DNA from 2 places in the Microbacterium sp. GQ128 genome. Region 1 is predicted to be linked to the other one. Evidence: predicted binding sites of a transcription regulator. Region 1 holds the regulator's gene; the other holds the start of a gene.
The links. Region 1 encodes HrcA, which represses chaperone genes, less so after heat shock. Its sites were predicted from a motif close to TTNGCACTCGNNNNNNNCGAGTGCNAA; they were not measured.
Positions count from the first base shown of each region.

Region 2: the regulator HrcA is predicted to act here: its motif matches at 1,675-1,701, upstream of groL (chaperonin GroEL).

Region 1 covers NZ_JCAXDY010000001.1:268,326-272,531, reverse strand. Annotated here, with positions in the region: gene AC6CHX_RS01295 (16S rRNA (uracil(1498)-N(3))-methyltransferase) at 1-283, opposite strand, end outside; gene dnaJ (molecular chaperone DnaJ) at 286-1,401, opposite strand; gene hrcA (heat-inducible transcriptional repressor HrcA) at 1,439-2,470, opposite strand; gene AC6CHX_RS01280 (carboxylesterase/lipase family protein) at 2,574-3,992, shown strand; gene hemW (radical SAM family heme chaperone HemW) at 4,012-4,206, opposite strand, start outside.
Region 2 covers NZ_JCAXDY010000007.1:34,291-38,496, forward strand. Annotated here, with positions in the region: gene groL (chaperonin GroEL) at 19-1,638, opposite strand; gene AC6CHX_RS18935 (LytR C-terminal domain-containing protein) at 1,762-2,340, opposite strand; gene AC6CHX_RS18940 (DUF3263 domain-containing protein) at 2,428-2,685, opposite strand; gene AC6CHX_RS18945 (DUF2332 family protein) at 2,695-3,687, opposite strand; gene msrB (peptide-methionine (R)-S-oxide reductase MsrB) at 3,759-4,163, shown strand; gene AC6CHX_RS18955 (nitroreductase family protein) at 4,160-4,206, shown strand, end outside.

The DNA of each region.
Region 1 (4,206 bases):
CCAGCTCATCGCGGTCGCCCTTCGCGAGCGCCTGGATCAGGATGATTCGCGGGCTCGGAGCCGGATGCTCGACGCGGTCGGAGATGCGCACCTCGACACGGGTCGGAGAGACCTCTTCGGCCGCACCGGTCAGCCACACACCCGCGCCGTCGCCGACCGTGACCGCTTCGCCGACGCGCAGCCGCCGCACGACGGCCGCATGCTTCGCCTCCGCGCCCGTCAGCGACACGAGATCGCCGACTCCGGCACCCGCCGAGGACTCCACGAGGAAGTGCAGTGCCATGATCAGTGGCTGCGGAAACGGTCGCGGAGCTTCGAGAAGAGCCCGGGCTGGAACTGCGCGAGCTGCGGATCCGGTGCCTTGGTCTTCTTCGCGAAGTCCTCGATCAGCGCGCGCTGCGCGGAGTCGAGCTTGGTCGGTGTCAGCACCTGCACGCCCACGCGGAGGTCTCCGCGCTGGGTGCCGCGGAGCGGGGTGATGCCCCTCCCCTTGATGGTCAGGACGTCCCCGGACTGCACGCCGGAACGGATCTCGAGATCGACCTCGCCGTCGAGTCCCTGGATCGTGGTCTCGGTGCCGAGGATCGCGTCGGTCATCGACACCTCGAGCGTGGCCAGCAGGTCGTCGCCCTCCCGGCTGAAGGCGGGGTGGGCGTTGACCGTGACCTCGACGTAGAGGTCGCCGTTGGGGCCGCCCGCCTTGCCGACCTCTCCCGAGCCGGGCAGTTGGAGGCGCAGACCGGTCTCGACGCCGGCTGGGATGTCGAGCGAGACCGTGCGACGCGAACGCACGCGACCCTGGCCGCCGCAGGTGCCGCACGGGAACGGGATGGTGGTGCCGTAGCCCTCGCAGGTGCCGCAGGGCTGGGAGGTGACGACGTTGCCGAGCAGGCTGCGCACCTGGCGCTGCACATGACCGGAGCCGCCGCAGATGTCGCAGGTGACCGGGGAGGTCCCCTCCTGGCAGCAGGAGCCGTTGCACGTCTCGCACAGCACCGCGGTGTCGACGTCGATGTCGCGGTGCGCACCGAACACGACGTCGCCGAGGTCGAGCGTGACACGGACGAGCGCGTCCTGGCCGCGCTCCCTGCGCGAGCGGGGTCGCGCCCCGCGACCGCCGCCCTGGGACGCGCCGAAGAACGTCTCGAAGATGTCGCCGAAACCGCCGAATCCGCCGAAGTTGCCGGCAGCGCCGTCTCCCCCGCCCATGTCATAGCGGCGCCGTGACTCGTCGTCGCTCAGCACGTCGTACGCGTGCGTGACGAGCTTGAACTTCTCCGCCGCATCCTCACCGGGATTCACGTCCGGGTGCAGCTGTCGCGCGAGGCGTCGATACGCCTTCTTGATCTCGTCGGTGGAAGCGTCTCGGGACACCCCGAGAACCTCATAGTGGTCCGCCACAATCGCCTTTCTGCGTGTGTCTTCCGGCGCGACCGCGTCAGCGGCCGGCCTCGTCTTCGTCGAGCATCCGCGACAGGTAGCGGGCGACGGCCCGCGCCGCAGCGAGGTTGCTCGGGTAGTCCATCCGCGTCGGCCCCATCACGCCGACGCGCGCGGTGCCGCTGGGTGCGGCGTAGTTGCTTGCGACGATAGATGCCTCGCCCAGACCGAACGGCGCATTCTCGGTGCCGATGCTGGCGGCGAGCCCGTGCTCGTCGGTCACCATCTCGCTCATCAGCCGCAGCAGCGTCACCTGCTCCTCGATGGCCTCGAGGAGCGGATGGATGCTGCCGCGGAAGTCCTGCTCACGGCGGGCCAGCGTGGCCGCTCCTGCCATCACCAGACGCTCCTGTCGGAACCCGCCGAGCTCATCCATGACGACGCTCGCGATCGCGCGCAGCACGAGGTCTTTCGGAGCGTCTTCCGCGGCCAGCAGGGTCTGGAGCCGGTCGGAGGCCTCGCCGATGCCGTGGCCGGTGATCAAGGCGGCCATGCGTGCACGCAGCACCGCCATCTCGGCCTCGTCGATGGCCTCCGGCAGCAGCGCCACGCGTTGCGACACACCGCCGGCGTCCGTCACCAGCACGATGAGGAGTCGGTTGGGCGCCAGTGCGACCAGCTCGACGTGCGTGACATGAGCCCGCGCGAACGACGGGTACTGCGCGAGCGCGACCTGACCGGTGAGCTGCGTCAGCACCCGCACGGTGCGCACCATCAGATCGTCGAGGTCGGCGGGCTCACCGAGGAACGATTCGATCGCCGAGCGCTGGGCCGACGAGAGCGGCCGCAACTGCGCCAGGTGATTCACGAAGACGCGGTAGCCCTTGTCGGTCGGCACCCGACCGGACGAGGTGTGCGGAGCCGTGATGAGCTCCTCGTCCTCGAGCAGCGCCATGTCGTTGCGGATCGTCGCCGCTGAGACGCCGAAGGAGTGCCGGTCGACGATGGAGCGGCTGCCGACGGGCTCGTGGGTCTCGACGTAGTCCTGCACGATCGCGCGGAGAACCTGGAGTCCTCGCTCTGTGACCATCGCCCTTCCCTTCCGCTGGCACTCGGACGTTCAGAGTGCCAATCCTACCCCGTGCAGCTCCGGATTCTCCGTACCGCGGACACCCGACCCTAGGATGACGCTCATGACCTCCTCGCCTCAGACCACGCTGTCGACCGGCGCCGTGCGCGGTTCCGAAGAGGAGGGGGTCGCCCGTTTCCTCGGCCTCCCCTTTGCCGCACCGCCGTTCGGCGAGAACAGGTTCCGGGCGCCGCAGCCGGCACGCGCGTGGGAGGGCATCCGTGAAGCGACGCAGTTCGGCCCCACTGCTCCGCAGCTCCCCTACGCCGGCGCGATCGGCGAGCTCCTCGGCTCGGTGCGCATCGACGGCGACGACATCCTCACGGCCAACGTCTGGGCGCCGATCGGGGCTTCGGCGGCACCGGTGCTTCTGTGGATCCACGGCGGCGCGCTGGAGCGCGGCACCGCCGCTCTGCCCCTCTACGACGGCACGGTGTTCGCGAAGGCGGGGATCGTCTTCGTCTCGATCAACTACCGTCTGGGATCGGAGGGATTCTCGGTGCTCGAGGATGCGCCGAGGAACCTGGGCCTGCGCGACGCCGCCGCGGGGTTGGCGTGGGTGCATCGCGAGATCTCCGCCTTCGGCGGCGATCCGGCGCAGATCACCGCGATGGGAGAATCCGCCGGCGGGGCGATCGTCGCCGGGCTTCTCGCGCGAGAGGATTCCCGCGCGCTGATCCATCGCGCCATCATCGAATCCGGGCCGCTCGCTGCGCAACCGGTGAAGAAGGCGGGCCGGGTGACCGCGCAGCTCGCGAAGAGACTCGGGGTCCGCGCCGACCGCGCCGCGTTCGCCGAGGTCTCGCCCGAACAGCTGCTCGCTGCCAGGAAGGCGCAGTCCGCCGGATCCTCTCCGCTGGGTGGAGCTCCCGGCTTCCAGTTCGCCATCGACCCGGAGAGCCTGCCCCGCTCTCCGCAGGAGGTGCTCGGCGAGATCGACACACCGATCCTGATCGGCAGCAACACCGACGAGTACCGCCTGTGGTTCCCACCCGAAGCCTTGGCCGGGATCGGCGAGCTGAAGCTGCAGGCCGCGCGGATCCTCTCCCGCATCCCGCGACGTGCGGTGCGGGAGTACCGCTCGGCCTTCCCCGGAGCGAGCACGGGCGAGGTGTTCGGGCAGCTCGTCACGGACATGCTGCTGCGGGCGCCGTTGAGCCGCCTGGCAGCCGCACGGCCGGGTCTCACCCACGTGTACGAGTTCGCGTGGCCGAGCCCGGTTCGCGATCTGCGCGCCGCGCACGCACTGGAGCTCGGGTTCGTGTTCGATCGCCTCACGGACGACGAGACGGTGCGGTTGGCGGGCCCGGGCGCGCCACAGGCGCTCGCGGACGAGATGAACGCGGCCTGGATCGGATTCGTCACGAACGGCGACCCGGGCTGGCCGGTGTACGGCTCCGGCCGACGGACGCGGATCTTCGATGCCACGAGTGCGACGCTGCCACAGCGCCGAACGACGGGGATGGATCTGCTCCCGGGCTGAACCGCCCCCGATCAGGGGATCAGTCGGTGAGCTCCCGCACCACGGCATCCGCGAGAAGTCGACCGCGCAGCGTGAGCTGGACACGGCCCCGGATGGCGGCGGACGGGTCCACGAGCCCATCGGCGATCAGCCCGGCGACGCGACTCCGGTTCGCGGCGGGCACCTCGTCGACCGCGATCCCCTCACGGATGCGGCTCAGCAGCAGGATGCGCTC
Region 2 (4,206 bases), on a different contig from region 1:
TCTGTCATGAGGGCTGGATCAGAAGTCCATGCCGCCCGACGGGTCACCCATCGGAGCAGCAGCCTTCTCGGGCTTGTCCGCCACGACGACCTCGGTGGTGAGGAAGAGCGCCGCGATCGAGGCTGCGTTCTGCAGCGCCGAGCGGGTCACCTTCGCCGGGTCGATGATGCCCGCACCGAACATGTCGACGTACTCACCCGTGGCCGCGTTGAGGCCCTGGCCCGCGGGGAGCTCGGAGACCTTGTTCGCGACGACGCCCGGCTCGAGACCGGCGTTGAGAGCGATCTGCTTGAGCGGAGCCTCGATCGCCACGCGGACGATGTTCGCACCGGTCGCCTCGTCACCCGTCAGCGTCAGGCCGTCGAGGGCCTTGGTGCCGGACTGGATCAGCGCGACGCCACCGCCGGGGACGATGCCCTCTTCGACGGCTGCCTTCGCGTTGCGGACGGCGTCCTCGATGCGGTGCTTGCGCTCCTTGAGCTCGACCTCGGTGGCCGCGCCCGCCTTGATTACGGCGACGCCACCGGCGAGCTTCGCCAGACGCTCCTGCAGCTTCTCGCGGTCGTAGTCGCTGTCGGTGTTCTCGATCTCACGACGGATCTGCGTGACGCGACCCTCGATCTGGTCGGCCTCACCGGCGCCCTCGACGATCGTGGTCTCGTCCTTCGTGACGATGACCTTGCGCGCACGGCCGAGAAGGTCGAGCGTGGCGTTCTCCAGCTTGAGGCCGACCTCTTCGGTGATGACCTGACCACCGGTGAGGATCGCGATGTCCTGCAGCTGTGCCTTGCGGCGGTCGCCGAAGCCGGGAGCCTTGACGGCGACCGACTTGAAGATGCCCTTGAGCTTGTTCAGCACGAGCGTCGCGAGAGCCTCGCCCTCGACGTCCTCGGCGATGATGACGAGCTCCTTGCCGTCCTGGATCACCTTGTCGACGATCGGCAGCAGGTCCTTGATGTTGGAGACCTTCTGGTTCGCGATGAGGATGTACGGGTCCTCGAAGACCGCCTCCTGGCGCTCCGGGTCCGTGACGAAGTACGGGTTCAGGTAGCCCTTGTCGAAGCGCATGCCCTCGGTGAGCTCGAGCTCGGTGCCGAACGTCTGCGACTCCTCGACGGTGACGACGCCTTCCTTGCCGACCTTGTCGATCGCCTCGGCGATGAGCTCGCCGATGGCCGGGTCTGCAGCGGAGATGGACGCCGTGGCGGCGATCTGCTCCTTGGAGTCGATCTCCTTGGCGCTCGACAGGAGCTCCTCGGTGATCGCAGCGACGGCCTTCTCGATGCCGCGCTTGAGCGAGATGGGGTCGGCGCCGGCTGCGACGTTGCGCAGACCCTCGCGGACCAGAGCCTGTGCGAGGACCGTGGCGGTGGTGGTGCCGTCACCCGCGACGTCGTCGGTCTTCTTCGCGACCTCCTTGACGAGCTCCGCGCCGATCTTCTCGTACGGGTCGTCCAGCTCGATCTCCTTGGCGATGGAGACACCGTCGTTCGTGATCGTGGGAGCGCCCCACTTCTTCTCGAGGACGACGTTGCGACCGCGCGGGCCGAGGGTCACCTTGACCGCGTCGGCGAGGATGTTGAGGCCGCGCTCGAGGCCGCGGCGGGCCTCCTCATCGAAAGCAATGATCTTTGCCATGAGTTTTTTCGTCCCTCCTGGACGTAGACGTTGGGTTTAGCACTCAGAGTATGAGAGTGCTAACGCCATTCTGGCACTCGACACCTTCGAGTGCAAGCCGCTGGAGGAGGGCGCATCCCCGGGTCAGGAGGCGGGCGCCTCGTCGGGCGTCTCGGGTGCCGAGGTCGACCGATCGAGACCGATCACGACGGTGAACTGCTTCTGCCCGTCCTCCGTCTGCCCGGAGTAGTAGTCGCTCTGCTGCACCGCCGCACCGCCGAGGACGTCAGCGAGCCCGACCGCTGCGAGTTCGTCTGCCTCCTCGACGTAGAACACCGTCGTGGTGGCGAAGTCCTGGCTGGAGCTGTCGCCGGCGAACACGTTGTCAGCCGCCCAGCCGTTGTTGATCAGCGTGTCGCGCATCTGCGTATCGAGGCCCTCGTCGGGAGTGCCGTTCAGGATCATCACCGAGATGCTGGGATCGACGATGCCGGTCTCCTGCGGGGTGGGAGCAGCGCTCGGCGCCGCCTCGGGGAACAGAGAGACACGCCCCATGACCACCAGGGATCCGAAGATGCCGGCGATGATGAGGACGAGAGCGGCGACGAACGACCAGAGCAGCACGACCCAGCCGTTCATCCCCGGCGCTTCGGCGCGGTGCGCTCCCACTCGTCCGGACGTACGGGGCGCATCATCGAAGCGATCGCGGAGGGGCTTTGACACCCCTCGATGCTAGCGGCACCTTCCTGTCAATCCGGTTCGCCGCACGAGCGGACCCTCCGGGCCGCTGCGTCGTCGGCTCGAGATGGCTCAGCCGACGAAGCCGGGCAGCCGCGCGGTACGCCGTGCCGCGCGCGAATCGCGGATGCGGCGGAGGCGACGCACCAGCATCGGATCGTACTCGAGCGCGGACTCGGACTCGATCAGTCGTCCGAGCAGCTGGTAGTAGCGTGCCGCGCTCATCCCGAGCTGCGCGCGGATGATCTCTTCCTTCGCCCCGCTGTGGCGCGGCCACGCCACTTCCAGGGCGAGGATCGCGCGATCGCGCTCCGTGAGATCTCCGAGCATGGCTCCAGGTTAGGACGCAACCGCCGCCACTTCGGGTCGCCACTCCCACCATCGCCCGAGCGGATCCGCGGCCGCGCGCACCTGCCCGTCGAGCGCGACCACGAACCCCGGCCACCGATCCGCATCGACCGGCGGATCCCACACGTCTGTGATCGCGGGCGGATCGATCGTGATCCAGCGGGCGTCCGTGCGCGTGATCCTCGCGATCAGCGCGGTCCGCTCCGCCCGGGGGATGTGCACCAGCACCCCGGGAGTGGTGATGACGAGCGTCGCCCCCGGCGGTGCCGCCGCCGCCAGCGCGGCGAGGTGGGTGCCGGCGTCCCCTTCCACCAGAAGAGGAGGGTCGCCGGCGGCGATGTCGAGGGCGGCTTCGATGCGCTCATCGCGCCCCGACTCCTCCGGCCACACGAGACCACGCAGCCACCGACGATCACGCTCGTCGGCGGCATCGAGCGGTGCCAGGTCGATCCCTGCGCGCCACACGACGTCCGGCATCCGAAGCGCGGGAAGCGGACCGGTCACCCGGCTCTCGAGCACGACCGTCGAGACGCCGTCGGCCGGGTCGAGCGCCGCACGCAGCTCCCCGCCCTCAGCGGTGAAGCGATACGAGTACCGATCAGGGTAGAGACACAGTCCCGCCGACGCCCCGATCTCGAGCAGCGCGATCGGCCCCTCGATCTCGGAGAGCACCGGCAGGAGCGCCGCGAGACGGAGCGGCTCGTTCGTCTGCAGCGACCTCCGTGCACACTCGGCGACGACCTCGTCCGCATGTCGGAGCAGGAAGCCACGCCACCGCGCGTACTCGTCGAGCGGAACGCCGAGCATCCGAGTGACGGCGAACACGAGCGGGGGCTGGCGTCTCGTCTCCGGGATCCGGAGCAGGACGCGCCGCACCTCTTCATCCTCGGCGACCCCGGCGGCCCACTCGGCGTAGAGGGCGCTCCGGCCCGGCGCCTCATCACGGGCGAAGCGCGCGTAGCGCTCCTGCACAGCATCGGTCATCCGTCCATTGTGACGCGACGCACCCGAGGCACCGCCACAGGAGGGAGAATGGAGTCGACTGAGGAGGACACATGTCGTACAGCGTGGACAAGACCGAAGACGAATGGCGCCGCGAGCTCGGCGATGAGCAGTACGCCGTGCTGCGTCAGGCCGCGACCGAGCGGGCCTGGACGGGTGAGCTGCTCGACGAGGAGCGCGCCGGCCTCTACACCTGTGGGGCGTGCAACGCGGAGCTGTTCAAGAGCGGCACCAAGTTCGACTCCGGATGCGGCTGGCCGAGCTTCTACGAGTCGATCCGCCCCGATGCGGTCGAGCTCATCGAGGACGACAGCCTGGGCATGGTGCGGACGGAGGTGCGCTGCGCGAACTGCGGCTCGCACCTCGGCCACGTATTCCCCGACGGGTTCGGCACGCCGACCGGAGATCGCTACTGCATGAACTCGATCGCACTGAACTTCACCCCCGACGCCTCGTGACTGCTCTCGACGCGGTCCGCGCGCGTCAGTCCTGGTCGAAGGT